DNA from 4 places in the Devosia sp. J2-20 genome. Region 3 is predicted to be linked to each of the others. Evidence: predicted binding sites of a transcription regulator. Region 3 holds the regulator's gene; each other region holds the start of a gene.
What was found. The regulator PhoB, encoded in region 3, activates phosphate uptake and scavenging genes when phosphate is short. The targets are predictions, from matches to a motif close to TGTCATNNANCTGTCAT.
Positions count from the first base shown of each region.

Region 1 (5,301 bases), 920 kb from region 3:
TTCCGGTTTTCCTCGTCATCGCCAATTTATTCCTCATCTTGAAGGTCCGCTATGGGGGTGGAGCTGCCCGCAAAGTCTGCCCCCGTCATGGTTACCAAGGTGTCAAATGCCGCCACATTTGCACGAATTTGCTTCAATTGCCTGCCAAACGCGGCAGTAGTTTGGCAGCGGGCACGACTTCAGTCCCGGTTTGCGCCGTCAGGGTTAACATCTCGCTAACAGTGTCGTGAGCGTGATCGCTCAGGCCGCCAGTGGATAGCTCTGCTCGATCACATAGGGGCCGCCCCCCACCGAGTCCTTGCTCGAGAACAACACGAACCGCCCGACCGGGAACACCAATGGCTCGAACCGACCCGCCTCGGCCATGAAGCGGGCCACATCCATGGCGCTGGAGCCGCGCAAGCGGGCCAGCGACACATGCGGCACGAACTTGCGGCCCTCGGGCGCCAGCCCGGCCTTCTGCACCACGCGCTCCTGCGCTGCCTGCAGCCGGTTTAGCGCCTCGCTGGGCTCGATACCGGCATAAAGTGCGCGGGGCTTGTCGCCGCCAAAAATGCCCAGATGCGTCAGCCGGACATCAAATCGCATCGAGTTGGCCAGCCGGTCCAGGCTGTCGGCAACCTCATCGGCCGTCTGATGGTCGACGTCGCCGATGAACCTCAACGTAATGTGATAATTGTCCGTATCGATCCAGCGCGCGCCGGACAGGCCGCCCCGTTTCATCGAGAGCGCAAATCCCACATCTGCCGGGATTTCAAGGCCGGTGAAGAGCCGGGGCATGAGGCCCTCCTCTTATACTCAGGTCAGCACGATTCGTATCATGACCGTAGCATAGCCCGTGTGACCAGCCAGTCGAATCGTCGCAACCATGCCAGAACCCTTGTAAACCTCTGAACCCCCATCCATATTGATCACCAAGTGGCAAAAAACGCCCACCGGCGGTGAAAGAAACCGCTTCATCTGGGAAAGGAACCGAATAAATGGCTGAATATGACCGTCAGACCCTCGGTGCGCGGGCCGGCTCGGCCGCGGCCATCGACGAGGGCCTTCGCAGCTATATGCTGCGTGTTTACAATTACATGGGCATTGGCCTGGTGGTAACCGGCCTGGCGGCCTGGTTTGCCGCTACCGCTGCCGTCACCAACAATCCGGACGCTGCCGTGGGCCAGTTGGCCAATGGCACCATGGTTACCCAGTGGGGTTACCTGCTGTTTGCCAGCCCGCTGCAGTGGGTTGTCATGCTCGCGCCACTAGCATTCGTGCTGGTGCTCAGCTTTGGCATCAACAAGCTTTCGGTCCCTGCCGCACAAGGCACCTTCTGGGGCTTTGCCGCGATCATGGGCCTGTCGCTGTCCTCGATCTTCCTGGTTTATACCGACGCCTCGATCGCCAAGGTGTTCTTCATCACCGCCGCGACCTTCGGCACGATGAGCCTGTATGGCTACACCACCAAGCGTGACCTGACCCAGATGGGCAGCTTCCTGATGATGGGCCTAATCGGCCTGATCATCGCCTCGGTGGTCAACATCTTCATGCAGTCCACCATGCTCGAGTTTGCGATCTCGGCTGTTGGCGTGCTGATCTTTGTCGGTCTGACCGCCTATGACACCCAGAAGATCAAGGAAGAGTACTCCGAAAGCCACAGCACGGAAGTGCTGGCCAAGGGTGCCATCATGGGCGCGCTGCGCCTCTACCTCGACTTCATCAACCTGTTCCTGATGATGCTGCGCCTGTTCGGCAATCGCGAATAGCCAACAGCATCCTTGATTGATCAATCAAGGAATTTGGTTGGACGAGACTTCGGACCGCAGCCTACAAGGGCTGCGGTCTTTTCTTTTGCCTGAGTGCGCCCCGTGTCCGAGATTATCCTGCGCCCCTTTCAGTGGGCCGACGTTCCCGCCATCACCGCCATCTACAGGCACTATGTCGAGCATTCGGTGGCCACCTTTGACCTCGAAGCTCCGGGCGAGGACGTGCTGGGTGAAAAATTCGGCCACATGCTGGCCGCAGGGCACCCGGTGGTCATGGCTCAGGACGCCAGCGGCAAGCTGCTGGGCTACGCCTATGCATCGGTCTATCGCCCGCGCCCGGCCTATCGCTTCACCTGCGAGAACTCGGTCTATTGCGCCCCCGATGCCACCGGCAAGGGATTGGGCACCTTGCTAATGAACGAAATCATCACGCAGTCGCGCAGCTTTGGCTTCAAGCAGATGATTGCCGTGATCACAGCCGAAGGCACCGGCTCTATCAAGCTGCATGACAAACTCGGTTTCCGCCATATCGGTCGCCACCAAGCGCTCGGCTACAAGTTCGACCGCTGGCTCGATATCGTCCACATGCAGCTCACGCTTTAGCGGATGAGCCTGTCCGCAAGGTTCAGCGCACGAGCCGTTTGCGCATCGGAAAACCGTTGACCACCCGGCCCGTGGCCTGTGGGCCCTCAGCGAGCCAACCCGCTTTCTCGTAGAAGCGCCGTGCCGTTTGCGTGGCTTCCAGGCGACCTTCGTGAAAACCCAAAGTCACCAGCTCGGTTTCCAGCTGCGCAAGCAGGGCCTTGCTGATCCCCGCAAAGCGCGCCTCGGGCGCAACATAGTTCAGCGTGATTTCGCCACTTCGATTGACAGCACCCACAGCAACCACTGTGCCATCCCGTTCGGCGACGCGCAGCAAGACTTCTGTATTGCTCAACATGGCAGCGACCCCCGGCACACTCTTATTGCGCGTCCACGCTGCCAGACTGGCAGCATCAGTGTTGTGGTCTGCGGCTCATAGCTGGCTGATCGACGCAATCAGAACGCGACTGATTTGGGGGATGTCCTTAATCTCGGCCGGTCAGATCCGGATGCTCAACCCACGACCACAAGATCGGGATCCAGCACCCGCAGCACCAGCGCCAGATCGTGCCCGCGCTTGAGAATGCGGCCTTGCTGGTTGGTCACGGTGTACTGGCCCTGCTTGTTGCGCATGCGCGGGGTTTTTTCGACGATAAACAGAGGGCGCTCGGACACGCGCGCATAGATCGAGAACACGGCACGTTCGCGCAGAAAGTCCATGGCATAGTCGCGCCACTCACCTTGCCCGACCTTGCGGCCATAGACCGACAGGATCAACGCCAGTTCCTTGCGGTCGAACGCGACGATGGCAGGGATCTTGCCGTTATTGGCAGTTGCAGCAGGCTCGCTGGAATGGACCAGCGAGAGCGATGCAGTTTTGTCGTTCGGTCTGCGGCTCTGCACCGGTCCGAATTCTCCCTGTCAACCAATTGTCATGATCGCGGCATTTGCACCGCGATGCAAGACCCCGCAAGGTTCGGCAGAAAACCCCAATCCGGTCACAATTTGTCCCTGAACCCGCCCGATTGAAGGATCAGCATTCAACCATTGCCTCCAGGGGCTGGCGCCCGGGCCGACTGAGCCCCCAAACCTTGAAGCTTGAGCGCCAGCCCACCCCAAATAGATTTGACCTGCCAATACTCACCCCGCCCTTTCCCCCAAGGGCGGGGTTTTCTGTTTGAAGTAGGTGGCTGGCCTAGCGCTCGAAGGCCGCCGCACCCAGAATAGGGCCGGGCAGGCCATCATTCTCCTGCTGCACGATCACCGCAATGCCGGTGCTCCTGTCGGCCAGAACTTCGGGAATGGGCAGCTTGAGATTGGCACCCGTGGCGCATTCCCACATCCCCAGGACCTGCCGGCCGGTCACCACCTGGGTATAGACCACCGATTTGCCGGCATTGTTGCCGCGCTCAATATCAACATCGGCCCGATCGACATAGGTCACCAGCCACACCACCGCATCCTTGAGCGACATATCGGCGGGGATGGCAATCTTGAGCATGTCACCATGCTCGGTGACAGTGATGGGCAGCGGCAGGCTGGCTCGATCAATCGCCCCATGCACTTCGCCGCGACGCGACCCGACGACACCCTTGGTGCCATTGACCACCATTTGCGGTGTGTAGATGCGCGAGGAACCCCAGCTTTCCGCATAGGCGCGCTGACGGTCAGAATACTCGGCCTGCCCGAAGGTGTCCTTCCAGCCCACATAGTCCCAATAGTCGACATGGTAGGCCAGCGCCACCACATCGGGTTGCTCGGCCAGGCTCGTCAGCAAGGCGTCAGCAGGCGGGCATGACGAGCACCCCTGGCTGGTGAACAGCTCCACCACTGCCTTGGGGTTCATACGCACTTCGGCACTGGCCGGCTGGACCAGGGCACACAGGATAACGCCACCCAGAAGGGCGGAAAGCCGACTGACAGATTTCATGGCGTTACTTGTAGGCCGCCCGCGCCATTCCCCGCCAGTCAAAAGAGGGTGAGACGGTTAAATCGGCCGGTGCCTCCAAACAAAAAATGGCGGCCCACCGGGGGCCGCCATCTCCATTCCAGAACCGGTCCCGCTTATGCGGCAACCAGGCTGCGCAGCACGTAATGCAGAATGCCACCGTTCTTGTAGTATTCCAGCTCATTGGCCGTATCGATGCGGCAGCGTGTTTCCACGCTGGTCACCGAGCCATCGGCCCTGGTGATCTTGACGGTCACCATGGCGCGTGGCGCGATTTCCGTCACGCCTTCGATATCGATCGTTTCGCTGCCATCAAGTCCCAGGCTCTGCCAGCTTTCGCCATCCTTGAACTGCAGCGGGATCACGCCCATGCCAACCAGGTTGGAGCGGTGAATGCGCTCGAACGACTGGGCAATCACGGCGCGAACGCCCAGTAGATTGGTGCCCTTGGCGGCCCAGTCACGGCTCGAACCCGTGCCATATTCCTTGCCCGCAAACACCACCAGTGGCGTACCGGCAGCCTGATAGGCCATGGCCGCATCATAGATCGCCATCTGGCTGCCATCGGGGCCCTTGGTGTAACCACCTTCAACGCCATCCAGCATCTGGTTCTTGATGCGGATATTGGCAAAGGTGCCGCGCATCATCACTTCATGATTGCCGCGACGGGCGCCATAGGAGTTGAAGTCACGCGGCGCGACCTGATGGGATTCCAGGTACTTGCCCGCTGGCGTGGTCGACTTGAACGACCCCGCTGGCGAGATGTGGTCGGTGGTGATCGAGATCCAGGAACAGCGCCAGAACCTTGGCCTTGGCGACATTGGTGATGGGCTTAGGCTCCATCGTCATGCCCTCAAAATAGGGAGGGTTCTGCACATAGGTCGAACCGGAGTTCCACTTATAGGTCTCGCCGCCATCGACGGCGATGCCCTGCCAGTTCTCGTCACCCTTGAACACGTCCGAATAACGGCCCTGGAACATCTCCTTGGTGACGTTCTCGCGCACGATCTCGGCGACCTC
Region 1 covers NZ_CM147870.1:3,791,252-3,796,552, reverse strand. Annotated here, with positions in the region: gene thpR (RNA 2',3'-cyclic phosphodiesterase) at 241-780, opposite strand; gene AC0L37_RS18950 (Bax inhibitor-1/YccA family protein) at 981-1,751, shown strand; gene AC0L37_RS18945 (GNAT family N-acetyltransferase) at 1,854-2,354, shown strand; gene AC0L37_RS18940 (GNAT family N-acetyltransferase) at 2,377-2,691, opposite strand; gene AC0L37_RS18935 (DUF2794 domain-containing protein) at 2,847-3,236, opposite strand; gene AC0L37_RS18930 (DUF1223 domain-containing protein) at 3,529-4,263, opposite strand; partial or broken gene acnA (aconitate hydratase AcnA) at 4,398-5,301, opposite strand, start outside.
Region 1: AC0L37_RS18935 (DUF2794 domain-containing protein) is a predicted target of PhoB. The motif match lies at 3,253-3,269, and genes of this name have one in related genera.

Region 2 (5,301 bases), 1.8 Mb from region 3:
GCCCCGGGCCAAAGCCACGCACGAAGAACAGTGCCCAGATCAGCATGTCCACCGAGCGCAGGAAGTCGAAGGCCCGTTTCATCAGCCAGTTGCCGGGGCGATTGGCGGTGATGTTGCGCGCGGCAATGAAGGAAAGGGGAAAGGCCAGCAATGCGGCGAACAGCGTGCCAACAAAGGCCATGACGATGGTCTGGAGCAGCTTGTCATAGACATCAAGATGCTGCCACTCGGCATTGTAGAGAAACTCGACCGCCATCAACTGCACATTGGGCATGTCGGGCTCAAAGCGCGGCGCCTCGGTGATCGCCCGCCAGACCTCGGCGGCGGTCATGCCAAAGAAATGCGAATTGGTATCGAAGAAGAAATTGGGCCAGCCCAGAAAACGATGACGGACATAGACCTGGGTATTGCGGATCTCGGCCTGCCCGACAAAGCCGTAGTCGACCGTCACCCGGCCTCCCTTGAGCGACATGGCGGCGGGCGCATCGACGGGCAATAGCGCCCCATCATCGGTAATGGGCACGTCATAGCGCTGGCCGTCGACCACCGCGACCACGGCGGTCGGGCTGATCTCGACGCTATTGGCGGGGCTACCAAAGCTTGTCACATAGCTTTTGGGTCCGGTCTGCTCGATCCAGTCGGGATCGGGATTGTCGCCCAGCAGCGAGCGGGTCCATTCGAGTTCGACACTGTCATTCTTGAAGCGGAAGCGCGGCGTGGCCTCCCAGGAATACCAGTCCGCAATATAGATGCTGGCGCGGGCCCATTGGGCATTGGCCAACACGCCCGAGATATCGAAGAAGAAGAAGCAGAACACCAGATAGGCCGCCGTTCCCAGCGCCACCAGCGGCATGGTCAGGCGCTGCTGCAGGGGACGATGAAACACGGCGCCGTGGCGGGCCTTGAGGGCAAGAGCCTCACCGGCGGTCATTTGCATGCTGGACATGGTGTTTTCCTCAACCGCCGAACTGGAAGGCAGACGGGCCGACCAGACGTTTGCGCAGCGCACCGGAGATCGCGTCGATGCCGATAATGGTGGCAAACAACAGGATGATGATGGCGTAGGTCTTGGCGGCATGATCGCGGCCAATCGAGAGCCGGAACACCTCGCCAATGCCGCCGCCGCCCACCGCGCCGATAATGGTGGAGGCGCGCACATTGATCTCGGCGCGCAACAAGGCATAGGAGACGAAGTTCGGCATGACCTGGGGCACGAAGGCGAAGCGGACGCGCTCGAACCAGTTGGCCCCCACCGAGCGCAGCCCCTCATCGGCGCGGCCATCGGCATTCTCGGTGACTTCGTAGAACAGCTTGCCCAGCGCGCCCACCGTATGCAGGCTGACCGCAACAATAGCACCGATCGGGCCCACCGAGAGGATGGCCACCAGCATGCCGGCGACGACGATTTCGGGGAAAGCACGCAGCACTTCGAGAAAACGCCGCACCACGAACCGGATCGTGCGTGACCCGGTCACATTGCTGGCTGCCAGAAAGCACAGGCCAAAGGCAAAAGTGACGCCGAAAATGGTCGAGACCAGCGCGATATTGATCGTCACCAGCATCTGGTAGAAATATTCGGGCAGATAGAAATCGCCGAGCAGATAGACCCGGCCTTCCTCGTAATTGTACTTGAACGAGCCATCGGCCAGCGGCGAAGGCAGGTCGAACAGCGCGCGCACGATTTCCATCGGCTCATCGGGCTGAAAGTGAATGAAGAAGTCGAAGAAATAGGGCAGCCGGTCGAAGAAGGCGCCAGCGTTTGACGCATTGGCAAACCAGAGCGAAGCGGACAGCACCACCAGCAAGGCGCCCCCGACCAGCAGCGTATAGAGCCGTCTGGTGCGCAGCAGGGACCGGTAGTGCGCATGCACCACGCCCAGTTCCCTGGAAAGCGGGGCCGGATTGCCGGGAAGGATGGTCTCGCTCATGGATCGCCCTCAAAGAATGGCGGCGGCGTGTGATCACGCCGCCTGCCGGTATCGGATTGGCGATCAGCCGCCGATGGTTGCCTTGCGGGCGTCGATGATGGGCTTGTAGAAATCGGCGTCGACGGGGGCATAGCCCTTGTAGTCGCCGCGTTCGATGCCGCTGAAGCACTCGTAATTTGTCTCGGGCAGATTGGTGTAGAAGGCGACGATCTTGTCCTTCATGGCCTGTGGCAGGTCCGAGCGCATCACATTGGGACCATTGGGGATCAGCGGCGACAGCCAGAGCTGGGTCACGTCTTCCATGTCCAGCATGCCCTTGTCGGCCATCGAGCGGGTATTGCCCGAGCTATAGCCTTCGGAGAATTCGCCAACGCCCGAGGTCCAGGTCACAGCCACATCGACCTTGTGGTCGAGCAGGGCGAGAACGTTGTTCTCGTGGCCACCATTGAACGAGGTTGCCGAGAAATACTCGTCATTGGCCATGCCGGTCTGTTCCGGCAAGGTCACCAGCGGGATGAGATAGCCCGAGGTGGAGTCCGGATCGGCATAGCCCAGGGTCTTGCCCTTGGCCGCTTCGAGGGTGTCGATGCCCGAATCCTTGCGGGCCAGCAGGATCGAGTGATAGCCCATGGCGCCGTCGAGCTGGACGGTGGTGTTGAAGGGCTCAACGGCTTCGGGGTCGGCCAGATAGACCTTGGCAAAACCTGAAGCACCCAGACCGGCGATATCGAGCGTGCCGCCGAGCAGGCCCTGGATTACACCGTCATAGTCAGCTGCGGGGAACAGTTTGACTTCCTTGACGCCCAGCGCTTCTGGCAGCAGGTCGATCAGGCACTGGTTGTTGGCGAGACGGTCGGTCTCGTTTTCGCCGCCAAGGATGCCGATGCGGATTACATCCATTTCCTGGGCGAAGGTCGGTGCAGTGACGCCAGCGAGCGCGATGCCGGCGAGCAGGACGGTACGAATTGCGGTCATGGAAGTCTCCTTTGGTGACGCAAAGATGTCGACGGACTGCCGGGCTGGGCCCGTTGTGCAGCCGCGGAACGCTTGAATTTCAGAGGGCGTCGGCCAGTTCGCGGGGCTTGGCCGTGGGCCGCCGGGCGGGCTCGATGCTGGTGGAAGTCATGGCTTCGGAGAAGGCCTCTTCGAGCCCATCGGCACCGTAGAGCTGGCGCGCCACATCGGTGGTCAGTTGCTCGGGTGTGCCGTCAAACACCACCCGGCCTGCCGCCATGCCGATGATGCGACCGCAATAGGCGCGCGCAGTATCCAGGGTATGCAGATTGGTAATCACGGTCAGGCCCTGCTCGCGGTTGATGGCGTGCAGGCTGTCCATGACGATCTTGGCATTGCGCGGGTCCAGGCTCGCGATCGGCTCATCGGCCAGGATCATGCGCGGGGCCTGCATCAGCGCCCGGGCAATGGCCACACGCTGCTGCTGGCCACCGGACAGGGTCTGGGCCCACTGGGTGGCAGTCTGGGCGATGTCGAGCCGTTCGAGCGCCTGGAGTGCCCGCAACTGCTCAGCTTCGGTAAAAATCTGCAACAGCGACAGCAGCGTCGAGCGATGGTTGAGCCGGCCCAGCATCACATTGGTGATTACATCCAGACGTGGCACCAGATTGAACTGCTGAAAGATCATGGCGCAATCACGTTGCCAGTTGCGCAGCGCCTTGCCGCGCAGCGCCGAGACCTCGACGCCATCAAAGCGGATGGCGCCCTCGGACACATTGGTCAGCCGGTTGATCATGCGCAGCAGGGTCGACTTGCCGGCGCCTGAACGGCCGATAATGCCGACCATCTGCCCCTGCGGGATTTCCAGATTCACGTCGCTGACGGCAAGCTTGTCGCCGAAGCGCCGCGAGACATTTGAAATCGTAAGCATCAGCGCCCTCGCTGTTGAACTGCGGCAGACCTAGGGCGGCGACGTGAAGCTGGGATTACACTGGGGTGACGGTTGCGTGACGATGCACAAGAGCGCAATTTGGGAGCCCTGAACGGGCAAAACGCCCCCTGGGATCGATGCCAGGGAGCGCTTTTGAGTGCCCGCTCTACTTGATCGTGTGCAACAGGGGCCTACGCAGCGATCCTGGGCGCAAAGGCAGTCACATCGAGAATGCGGTCGGCGACCTGCTCGCGCACTTCCTCATCGTGGAAGATGCCCAATTGGGCGACACCTGCCGCCTTTTTCTCGGCAATCATGGCCACCACAACGGCCCTGTTGGTGGCGTCGAGCGAGGCCGTCGGTTCATCGAGCAGCAGCACCGGATGGGCGGTGATGAAGCCGCGCGCAATATTGACGCGTTGCTGCTCGCCGCCAGAAAAAGTCGCTGGCGGCAGGCTCCACAGCCGTTCAGGCAGGTTGAGCCGGGCCAGCAGGTCGCGCGCCCGCCCCTGCGCCAATTCCCGTTCAACGCCGCGGATAACCAGCGGTTCGGCCACTACGTCGAGCGCAGAAACGCGGGGTACGGTGCGCAGGAACTGGCTGACGTAGCCGATGCTATCGCGCCTGAGCGTCAGCACGGTGCGCGGGTCGGCACTGGCCAGATCCACCCGCTCACCATGGTGGCGCAACACGATGGTGCCAGCATCAACACCATAATTGCCATAGACCATTTTGAGGATCGAACTCTTGCCCGCCCCCGATGGTCCGCCCAGCACGACGCATTCGCCGGGCTGGACGTCGAAGGTCACATTGTCGACCACCGGCAGCACCACGCCATCGCGCAGGTGCATGGTGAAGGTCTTGGCCAGATTTTTCACGGATAGGGCGGTCATCGGATAGCTCCGCAGATGTGTAAGAAACCCCCACCCTTGGTCCCTCCCCACAAGGGAGAGGGAGAAGACGGGGCAACGATCGCTGGCACAGTGTCGTCCGCGCACTGGACAGGCTTCCCTCCCCCTTGTGGGAAGGCAATGAGGGTGGAGGATCTCACCCTCACACCTGCAAGATCGAGGAGACGAGCAATTGAGTATAGGGCTCACGCGGATCATCCAGCACCCGGTCGGTCAGACCGGATTCAATGACGTGGCCGTCCTTCATCACCATCATGCGGTGGCTGAGCAGACGCGCGACGGCCAGATCATGGGTCACCACTATGGCCGCCAGTCCCAACTCCCCAACCAGTCCGCGCAGCAGATCGAGCAGGCGGGCCTGCACCGACACATCAAGGCCGCCAGTGGGCTCGTCCATGAACACCAGGCGCGGCCCGGTCACCAGATTACGGGCAATCTGCAGGCGCTGGCGCATGCCGCCAGAAAAGGATCGCGGCTGATCGTCAACACGGTCGGCGGCAATCTCCACCCGGCCGAGCCAATCGAGCGCGGTTTCGCGGATATGGCCGTAGTTCCGGTCTCCCACTGCCATCAGCCG
Region 2 covers NZ_CM147870.1:2,660,118-2,665,418, forward strand. Annotated here, with positions in the region: gene phnE (phosphonate ABC transporter, permease protein PhnE) at 1-946, opposite strand, end outside; gene phnE (phosphonate ABC transporter, permease protein PhnE) at 957-1,928, opposite strand; gene phnD (phosphonate ABC transporter substrate-binding protein) at 1,992-2,903, opposite strand; gene phnC (phosphonate ABC transporter ATP-binding protein) at 2,983-3,813, opposite strand; gene phnL (phosphonate C-P lyase system protein PhnL) at 4,005-4,706, opposite strand; gene phnK (phosphonate C-P lyase system protein PhnK) at 4,867-5,301, opposite strand, start outside.
Region 2: phnC (phosphonate ABC transporter ATP-binding protein) is a predicted target of PhoB. The motif match lies at 3,879-3,895, and genes of this name have one in related genera.

Region 3 (5,301 bases):
CTGCCATCGTCGTGCTGGCGCTGCTGCCATCAGTGGCGGACGAATATGTCGGCGGCGGTGCGCTGGTCTATGGCACGCTGCTGGGCAGTTTCGGGGTAGGGGCGATTGGGGGGGCGTTCATCAATGGCCGGGTGCGCGAGCGCTATAGCAATGAGTGGATCGTGCGGTTTGCCTGTGTCGGCTTCGCGCTGAGTTGCGTGGGGCTGGGGTTCAGCCGTGATGTGTTTCTCAGCCATATCGTGCTGCTGCCAGCGGGTGCCTGCTGGGTGCTTACGATGAGCCTGTTCAATGTATCTATACAGCTGTCATCGCCGCGCTGGGTGGTTGGGCGTGCCCTGTCGCTGTATCAGACGGCAACATTTGGCGGCATGGCAATGGGCAGCTGGCTGTGGGGCATCAACGCTGATGCAGTGGGGTTGGACTGGTCACTGGCGACAGCGGCGGTGGTGCTACTGGTCTGCGCGCTGGTGGGGTTCAGACTGCCGCTGCCGCAGTTTGAATCGCGCGACCTCAATCCGCTCAACACCTTTAACGAGCCGGTGCTGCGGCTGGATCTGACGCCGCGCAGCGGGCCAATCATGGTGATGGTGGATTATCGCATAGCCCAAGAGGACATCCCGCAGTTTCTGGCGCTGATGACCGAGCGGCGCAAGGTGCGGTTGCGGGACGGGGCGCGGCAATGGGCGCTACTGCGTGATCTCGAGTTGCCCGATCTTTGGGTCGAGAGTTACCACGTGCCGACCTGGGTAGATTATGTGCGGCACAATCTGCGGCGTACCAAGGCGGATGCGGAGAACTTTCAGGCGCTGCGGACTTTGCATCAGGGCGATGCGCCGCCGCGCGTGCACCGGATGATCGAGCGGCAGACGGTGCCACTGGATGACGAGACGCCGTTGCGGGGCACGCCGGAAGTCTAGGACCTAGGCAACAAATCGACACCCCTCGGGTTTGACCTGAGGGGATTGTGCTTGCGGGCAAAGGGATAGGGTAGGGCCCTCGGGTCAGGCCCGAGGGCGACGCGCAGTGGCTGGCTGCCTGCTTCAGGCGACCTGGGCGAAGCGTTCGTCGAAGGCGTAGCCGGCCCCGCGCACGGTGCGGATGGGGTCGGTTTCGCGGCCACGATTGATGGCGCGGCGGAGGCGGCCGATATGGACGTCCACGGTGCGTTCATCGACATAGACGTCGTTGCCCCAGACGCCGTCGAGCAGTTGCTCGCGTGAATAGACCCGGCCGGGATGGCGCATCAGATATTCAAGCAGGCGGTATTCGGTGGGCCCCAGATGCACGTCGCGCGCGGCGCGGCGGACACGATGGGTGGTGCGGTCGAGTTCGAGATCGCCAACCTTGAGGGCGGCCGTGACCAGATTGGGGTTGGCGCGGCGCAGCAGGGCATGGATGCGGGCGACCAGTTCGGGGACCGAGAAGGGTTTGACCACGTAGTCATCGGCGCCGGTGGCCAGACCGCGGACGCGCTCTTCTTCCTCACCGCGGGCGGTGAGCATGATGATCGGGACGCGGGCGGTTTCCTCACGGGCGCGCAGGCGGCGGCACAGTTCGATGCCCGAGATTTCGGGCAGCATCCAATCGAGCAGGATCAAATCGGGCAGCTTGTCCTGAATGGCGTGGGTGGCTTCGTCACCGGTTTCAGCGGTGACGACGCGAAAGCCTTCGGCCTCAAGATTGTAGCGCAGCAGGATGGCGATATCGCCTTCGTCTTCGACTACGAGGATAGTGGCGGGCATTGCTTGCTCCGGTCGTTCTTGCACCACGCCTGGGTGCGAGTGGCTCCACCCTTCAGCCTTCCCCATCAAGGGGAGGTGCAGTGCGGTGGATATATCTGGATCAGGCCTTGATCTGGGTGCGCTGCAGTTCTTCGACATCGCTCGAGAGCTGCTTGCCGGTCTGCAGGTAATAGGCACGTTCAGCAATATTGGTGGCGTGGTCGCCGATGCGTTCCAGGCTCTTGGCGCAGAACAGCAGATGGGTGCAGGGCGTGATGTTGCGTGGATCTTCCATCATGTAGGTGAGCAGTTCGCGGAACAGCGAGGTGTACATGGCGTCCACCTCGTCATCGCGGTTGCACACCTGAATGGCGCCTTCGGCATCGCGGCTGGAGTAGGCGTCCAGCGATTCCTTGATCTGGCGCAGCACCAGTGCGGTCATGTTGCGCACGCCATTGTAGAAGGTGGGCTGCAGGTTCAGCCCTTCGATCTTGAGCGAGCGGCGGGCAAGCTGCTTGGCCATGTCGCCGACGCGTTCAAGATCGGAAGCAACGTGGATGGCCGTGATGATGGAGCGCAGATCGGACGCCATGGGCTGGCGGCGGGCGATCATGGAAACGGCCATATCGTCGATCTTGCGCTGCATGTCGTCAATGCGCTGATCGGCGATGATGGTCAGATCGGCCAGTTCGCGATCGAGCTTGAGCAGGGCCTTGGTGCCGTTTTCAATGGCGACTTCGACCTGGCCACCCATCTCGGCGATGGTCTGGGCGAGGGCGACAAGTTCGTCATTGTAGGAAGAGACGATATGTTCGGGGGCCATGGTGTTCCTCTGGACCTGTGACGTGGCGCGACCGGCCCGCAAAAACCGGACGCCAGAGTGGGTGGGGCGCCGGACTAGCCGATGCGGCCCATGATGTAGTCCTGGGTCTGTTTGTGGACCGGGTTGGTGAAGATGTCTTCGGTGACGCCTTCCTCAATCAGGTTGCCCAGGTGGAAGAATGCCGTGCGCTGGCTGACGCGGGCGGCCTGCTGCATGGAGTGGGTGACGATCACGATGGTGTAGTTTTCACGCAATTCATCGATCAGCTCTTCGATGATGGCGGTGGCGATGGGATCAAGTGCCGAGCAGGGCTCGTCCATCAGGATCACTTCCGGGCCAACCGCAATGGCGCGGGCGATGCACAGGCGCTGCTGCTGACCACCGGACAGGCCGGTGCCTGGCTCATTGAGGCGATCCTTGACCTCTTCGAACAGGCCCGCCTTGCGCAGGGACGACACCACGATTTCATCAAGGTCGGTCTTGGATTTGGCGATGCCGTGGATCTTGGGACCGTAGGCGACGTTCTCATAGATCGATTTGGGGAACGGGTTGGGCTTCTGGAAAACCATGCCGACGCGGGCGCGCAGTTCCACGACGTCCAGATTGGGATCGTAGATATCGTCGCCATCAAGCTTGATGGTGCCGCCGACGCGGGCCCCCTCAATGGTGTCGTTCATGCGGTTGATGCAGCGCAGAAAGGTCGACTTGCCGCAGCCCGATGGGCCGATGAAGGAGGTGACGGCACGATCGGGGATATCGATCGAGATACCGTGCAGGGCCTGTTTGGCGCCGTAGTGGACCGTCACATCGCGGGCGGTGAGACGGATGGGGCGCTCGAGGGCATCGGTGGGGTTCATGGTGCTGTTCACTGATTGCTGAGTCATCTTAACCTTGCCGGCGACCATATCCATTTGTGCGTTCTCCAGTTCGGTCATGCGCGACGCTCGAGGCGCGTGCGCAGGAAGATTGCGACTGCGTTGAGAAGGATCATCATGCCGAGCAGCACCATAATGGCAGCAGAGGTGCGCGCTTCAAAGAAGTTCCGGTTTTCATTGCCCTGCCAGAGGAAGATCTGCACCGGCAGCGCGGTGGCCTGATCCATCGGCGAGCCGGGAATAGAGGCGACGAAGGCGTTCATTCCGATCAGCAGCAGGGGCGCGGTTTCGCCGAGCGCCTGCGCCACGCCAATGATGGTGGCGGTCAGGATGGAGGGGAAGGTGACCGGCAGCACGTGATGGAACACCATCTGGGTTCTGGAGGCCCCCAGACCGAGCGCGGCCTGACGCAGGGCTGGCGAGACCGCCTGCAAGGCTGCGCGGGTAGCAATGATGATCGTGGGCAGGGTCATCAGGGTGAGCACCAGGCCACCGACAAGCGGCGCTGACAGGGGCAGGTGGAAGTAGTTGATGAACACTGCGGCGCCGAGCAGACCGAAGACAATGGAAGGCACCGCGGCCAGATTGTTGATATTGACCTCGATGAGATCGGTGAGCCGCGACTTGGGCGCGAACTCTTCGAGATAGATGGCGCTGGCGACACCGATGGGCACAGCCAGGCAGATCACCACCAACATCATGTAGAGCGAGCCCATAAAGGCACCCGCCAGACCGGCTGAGGCGGGCGCAGCGCGGCTGTCGACATTGGTGAACAGGCCCCAGGCAAAATCCTGGGTGATGGCGCCATTGTCGACCAGAATGTCGACGAGATCGCGGACCGGTGCAGAAAGCTGCTGGCGCGCATCGGGCAGGTCGCGATCGATATTGCCCTTGACCCAGTTATCGACATTGGCCGAGGCGAGTAGGCTGAAATCCTTTGACTGACCCAGCAGGCTCGGATCAGCCACGAATGCCTCGCGCACGACGTGGCGCGCATTGGTTTCGGGGATGGTCAGGATGTCCTTGCTGGATATCTCAAAGCCCGCCGGCGCGGCTTCGGTCATGGCCGCTGCAATGACCTTGTTCCAGTTCAGCATGGCGACATTGCGCTGCCATTTGAGCAGGACAGCATTGTAGTCGGCATCGGACTGGCCGGCTTCCTGAACGGGTTCTGGATCGACCTTGATGATGGCGGGATCAAACGTGACCGTGAGATGCAGCGATGCCTGATGGAAGGCAGGAATGCCCTTGCGCATCACATCGGTGAACAGCAGGGCCACAAAGCCCAGCGCCGCGCAAATGGCGACAATGCCCAGGATCCGGAAGATCTGTTCGTTGAGGTGACGACGGCGCAGACCGGCGCGGATCAGCTTGGTGCGTTCGGTGGCCTGCTTGCGGCCGGGAGCCTGTTGATCGGTCATTATTCGTACTGCTCCCGGAAGCGGCGGACGATGTAGAGCGCCACGATATTGAGAAGAAGGGTCATGACGAAAAGGGTCAGACCCAGTGCGAAGGCGACCAGCGATTGCGGGCCGGCAAAATCGGTGTCGCCGGTGAGCTGGTTGACGATGGACACGGTGATGGTCGAGATCGGCTCAAGCGGGGTGCCGCGCAGGACCGGGCTGTTGCCAGCGGCAAGCACCACGATCATGGTTTCGCCAATGGCGCGGCTGACGGCCAGCAGGAAGGCGCCGACAATGCCGGGCAGGGCAGCGGGCAACAGCACGTTGCGAATGGTTTCGGACTGGGTAGCCCCCAGACCATAGGAGCCATCGCGCATGGCCAGCGGCACCTGGTTGAGGATGTCGTCGCTGAGCGAGGAAATGAAGGGAATAATCATGATCCCCATGACCAGACCGGCGGTCAGGGCACTGGTGGCCGA
Region 3 covers NZ_CM147870.1:900,414-905,714, forward strand. Annotated here, with positions in the region: gene AC0L37_RS04400 (MFS transporter) at 1-917, shown strand, start outside; gene phoB (phosphate regulon transcriptional regulator PhoB) at 1,041-1,742, opposite strand; gene phoU (phosphate signaling complex protein PhoU) at 1,843-2,544, opposite strand; gene pstB (phosphate ABC transporter ATP-binding protein PstB) at 2,619-3,401, opposite strand; gene pstA (phosphate ABC transporter permease PstA) at 3,476-4,840, opposite strand; gene pstC (phosphate ABC transporter permease subunit PstC) at 4,840-5,301, opposite strand, start outside.

Region 4 (5,301 bases), 1.3 Mb from region 3:
CTGGCATGGCTGGTGGCGCAAAAGGGCGTCACAGCCCCAATTGCCTCGGCCACTTCGGTCGAGCAGGTAAAGAGCCTGGCCAAGGGCGTCCGGCTCAAACTCAGCGATGCCGACCTCAAGACCCTGACGAACGCAGGCCACTAACGCGGCCGGAACGAGACCTTCCTGTCATGGAGGGTCTCGTTGTTCGGGCTACCAATGGAAATCGGGACCGTTGACGCGCGCGCCCATCAGGAACACGTCCGACATCAGACGGAATGGCGTGGCGTCGACATCGCTGTTGTGAGCGTCGAGCAAGTCAGCGAAGCGGTCATACATGGCTGCGTATTCACCATCGCCATGTTCAAGCACGACCGTATCGTTGATCTTGAGCGTGCGTCCGCCACCCTCAAGCTTGACGATGTCGCCGGTGCCAGTTTCGAAGCGGATGGTCCAGATCTCGCCACTCTCTTCGAGCCAGTTGAAGCCAGCTGAAAGTTCTGGTTTGTGCGCCTGGCCGGATTTGAAGGTAATCTCCACATCGATAGGCGTCTGCCGATTGGCCGGAAAGGTGAGCGTGCTGGACTGCACAAAGACCGGATAGGGCATGACCTTTGTAAAAATCGAAAAGGCATTGATGCCGGGATCGCAGACACCAAAGCCACCGGGCTCCCAGACCCAATCCTGACCTGGATGCCATTTGCGCACGCTTTCGCGCCAATCGATGCGGGCGGCCGTTACACCCTGCTCGGCCAGAATCGCCTTGGCGCGATCCACTGCCGGATTATATTGGCTGTGCCAAGTCTGATACAGAACCCGGTCGAGCCGCTTGGCATGGGCGACCAGATCATCGAGTTCAGAGACTGTCGTGGTCGGCGGCTTTTCCATCATCACATCCTTGCCAGCGTCGAGCGCCTCGCGGACATATTGATGGCGAATGCCGGGCGGCGTGCAGATCGAGACGATCGCAATTTCAGGCATGGCGGCATAAAGCTCGGCAGGCGTCTTGAACACGGGCAGGCCGTTATGGGCCAGACCACGAGTCGAAACGGTCGCGGCCAGTTCAAAGTCCTCGGAATTGTCGATCACCGGCAGGTGCTGGTCCTGGGCGATCTTGCCGACACCGATAACGGCGATCTTGCGTTTGGCCATGATCTGGCTCCTCCGGAAAAGTCGCGGCTATAGAACAGAGCAGCCCCGGTTCTGCCAAGAGGAATTGTATGATTATTTTGGCGGCTGCCAGAGTTCGATGGGATTGCCTTCCGGGTCTTGAATGCGGGCAAATCGGCCCGTCTCGGGAGCATCCCATTCCTCGGGCCGGGTTTCGACCGCAATATCCGCGGCTTTCAGGCTCGCCATCAACGCGTCCAGATCATCGACACGCAGGTTGATCATCCATTGCCGGTCGGCTGGGAAATAATCGGTATCGGCTTTGAACGGCGCGAACACGGTAGGGCCCGCCGCCTGCGTCCAGAAACCAGGAATACCCAAGTGTTCCTGATACCACTGGGTTAGCGCCTCGGTGTCCTGCGCGCGAAAAAATACTCCACCTATGCCTACTGCCTTAGCCATCGCCGCCTCTCTCCGATTTAGAAATTCGGTACTGCTATCGCACCAGGATGGCGCGGAAGTCGTTGACATTTGTGCCTGTTGGCCCGGTGACCAAAAGGTCGCCTATCGCCTTGAAGGCCGAATAGGCGTCATTATTTGCCAGAGCTGCAAGAGGGTCGATACCGGCGTGACGCAATCGCGTTGCCGTGGTGCCGTCGACAAAGGCGCCGGCATTGTCCTCGGAGCCATCAATACCGTCGGTATCAGCGGCCAGCGCCGTGACCCTTTCGCTGCCATCAATGGCTATGGCAAGGGCCAGCAGAAACTCCGCATTGCGACCGCCGCGACCTTTGCCGCGCAGCGTGACGGTGGTCTCGCCGCCCGACAGCAGCACCACCGGCTTGGAAAAGGGTCGGTTGCGCGTGGCAACCTCCTTGGCAATGGCGGCATGGACCTGCGCCACGTCGCGCGCCTCGCCTTCAATTGAATCAGATAGAATGGCCGCTTCAATGCCCTGCTCACGGGCCTGGGCGGCAGCGGCTTCAAGCGAGAGGGCCGCCGAGGCAATGGTGCGCACGCTATTGCGGGCCAATGCCGGATCCGTGGCAAGCGGGGCCAGATTATCGTCACCGGCCAGCAGGGCTTGAGCGTGCGGCGGCAAATCGATGCCGTAAAGGGATACATATTTGCGTGCCAGCGAACGCGTGCCCGCCAGCGGAATGGTTGGGCCGGACGCGACCACCGCCGGATCATCTCCCGGCACGTCGGAGACCACCAGTGTTGCGACGCGTGCTGGCGCGCAGCGTGCCGCCAGGCGCCCACCCTTGATGGCCGAGAACTGGTTGCGGATCAGGTTCATCACCGAAATGGGCGCGCCGGAGGCCAGCAATGATCGATTGATCGCCTGTTCATCGTCCAGCGTCAGACCAGGAGCGGGAGCCGGCAGCAGAGATGAGCCACCGCCGGAAATCAGCGCAACAACGAGGTCATCGGGCCCTAGCCCCGAAACCGTTTCCATAATGCGCCGTGCGGCGAGGAAGCCCGCTTCGTCGGGTACCGGATGCGCCGCTTCGACAATCTCGATGCGCTCACAGGCCTGGGCATAACCATAGCGCGTCACGACCAATCCGGTGATCGGACCATCCCATGCCTGCTCGAATGCGTGCGCCATTTGGGCCGAGGCCTTGCCGGCGCCAATCACGACCGTGCGGCCCTTGGGGCGCTCGGGCAGGTTCTGGGCGACAGCCAATGCCGGCTGCGCCTGGGCAACGGCAGTGCGAAACATCTGCTCAAGCAGCATAGTGTCCATGGATTCTCTCGGCTTGCGATTCGGCGCGGGCACAGGTAGCCAGCATCAAGAACGTGGCCACTGTCAAACGACCGACACATACTATGACTAGCGGCAGGTCAAGGAGTTCCGATGACAGAACGATTCGCGATATATTACGCCCCGTCCGCCACCAGTAATCTGTGGGAGCGGGCAGCCACCTGGCTGGGCCGCGATTCCAATGATGGCGATCTGTTTGATGGGCCAGTCGCGGGTATCGATCGAGACCGCCTGCTCAACATGACCCAGTCCGCCAATCGCTATGGCTTTCACGCTACATTAAAAGCCCCAATGGCGCTGGTGGATGGTGCAAGCGAAGCCGATCTGCGCGCCGCCATCACCAGTTTTGCCAGCGAGCATCAACCTCTTGATCTCGGCAAGCCAACGCTGGCATCGCTGGACGGGTTTCTGGCGCTGATGGTTGAGCAGAACGACGCCTTGCAGGATTTTGCGGCGCATGTGGTGGAGCGCTTCGATGTGTTTCGCGCACCCATGACCAACAAGGACCGGGCGGCCCGTGCCAATCGCAATCTGAGTGAACGGCAGATCGAACTGCTGGATGCGTATGGTTATCCCTATGTGTTCGACGAGTTCCGCTTCCACATGACGCTGAGTGATCGGCTGCCCGAAGCCGATCAGGCCGAAGTCAGCAAAGCGGCCTCGACATGGTTCAATCCGGTGCTTGATGAGCCGCTGGTGCTGGACCGGCTATCGCTCTACCGCGAGCCTGATGCAGGCAAGCCGTTTGTACGTTTGGCAGATTTCAAGCTGGGCCTGACCGCATGAACCAAGGTGCCTTCCGCAATGCGCGCATTGTCCTGCCGGACAGCATCGTCGAGGGCAGTCTGAGCTTTGACGATGGCATGATTGCTGGGATCTCTGATGGCCCTGCCAACACCGGGCTGGATCTGGAAAGCGACTATCTGATTGCCGGCCTGGTCGAACTGCATACCGACCATCTGGAAAATCATTATCGCCCCCGCCCCGGCGTGTTCTGGGATCCACTGGCTTCGCTGCACGCCCATGATGTGCAGATCGCCGGCTCGGGTATCACCACGGTCTTTGATGCTGTTCGCATTGGCTCGGACGCTGACGTCAAGGATATGGCGCCCCATATCGCAGCGCTGACGGGCGCCATTGCCTCCGCTCGAAAGGATGGATGGCTGCGCGCCGAACATTTTGTGCACCTGCGTTGCGAACTCCCCAGCCATGACGTGCTGGAGCATTTTGAAGCCTATGCGACGCACCCGGAGACCCGCCTGGCCTCGATGATGGACCACACGCCGGGGCAGAGACAATTTCAGTCGCTCGATGCCTATAAGCAGTTCTACCAGGCCGGGCGAACCCCGGCCGAACTTGAGAGCTTCATAACAGACCGGCTGGACGATCACGCCCGCTACTCGGGGGCGCACCGCGCCCATATCGTGCGCCGCGCACATGAATTGGGGCTTGCGCTTGCCAGCCATGACGACGCTAGTCTGGCCCATGTCGAAGAGGGCATTGCCGATGGCGTTGCGATTGCCGAGTTCCCCACGACGCTGGAAGCAGCCGCGGCAGCCCATGATGGTGGCTTGGCGATCCTGATGGGTGCACCGAATGTGGTGCGCGGCAAATCGCATTCTGGCAATGTCTCGGCAACTGATCTGGTGCGCGCTGGCCTGTTGGATATTCTAAGTTCGGATTACGTGCCATTTGCCATGCTGCAGGCCGCCTTTGTGCTGCCACAGCGGGTGGCGGACCTGACCCTGCCCCAGGCGTTGGCCATGGTCACCAGCAACCCCGCCAAGGCTGCGGGCCTGACAGACCGCGGCGAACTTGCCGTGGGCAAGCGCGCCGATCTGGTCAGGGTCGCAATGGTCGGCGGACTGCCCGTGGTGCGCGGCGTCTGGCGTCAGGGCAGCAGGGTTAGCTAGTTCATGGCACGATCGCTTGGCTCACTGGTTCTTGTGGTTGGCCCCTCCGGGGTGGGCAAGGATACGCTGATCGGTGGGGCCAAGCAGGCGCTGGAGAATGACAAGCGCTTCACCTTTGTTCGACGCGTGGTGACACGTCCCGCCGAGTTCGAGGTGGAAGAGCACGACACCATGGAGCCCCAAGCCTTTGCCAGGGCCGAAGCCATGGGCCGGTTCTGCCTGAGCTGGGACGCCCACAATCTGCGCTATGGCCTGCCGATCAGCGTCGAGACAGATCTGGCGCTGGGCAAGGTGGTGGTTGCCAATGTCTCGCGCCACGTCGTGAGCGAGGCCAGACGCCGCTATCCGGGCTGCGCCGTGGTGCTGATTACCGCAGAAATTTCCCGGCGCGCCGAAAGGCTGACCAATAGAGGGCGCGAAAGCGGGGATCAGATCACGGCACGACTGGCGCGCGAAAGCGCGCCGGTGCCCACTGGCATTAATCCGATCATCATCGACAATTCAGGCGGGATCGCCATCGGCGTAACCGCT
Region 4 covers NZ_CM147870.1:3,437,945-3,443,245, forward strand. Annotated here, with positions in the region: gene AC0L37_RS17000 (aldo/keto reductase) at 1-144, shown strand, start outside; gene AC0L37_RS17005 (Gfo/Idh/MocA family protein) at 193-1,131, opposite strand; gene AC0L37_RS17010 (VOC family protein) at 1,204-1,551, opposite strand; gene AC0L37_RS17015 (glycerate kinase type-2 family protein) at 1,586-2,839, opposite strand; gene AC0L37_RS17020 (DUF1045 domain-containing protein) at 2,951-3,643, shown strand; gene AC0L37_RS17025 (alpha-D-ribose 1-methylphosphonate 5-triphosphate diphosphatase) at 3,640-4,770, shown strand; gene phnN (phosphonate metabolism protein/1,5-bisphosphokinase (PRPP-forming) PhnN) at 4,774-5,301, shown strand, end outside.
Region 4: AC0L37_RS17020 (DUF1045 domain-containing protein) is a predicted target of PhoB. The motif match lies at 2,901-2,917, and genes of this name have one in related genera.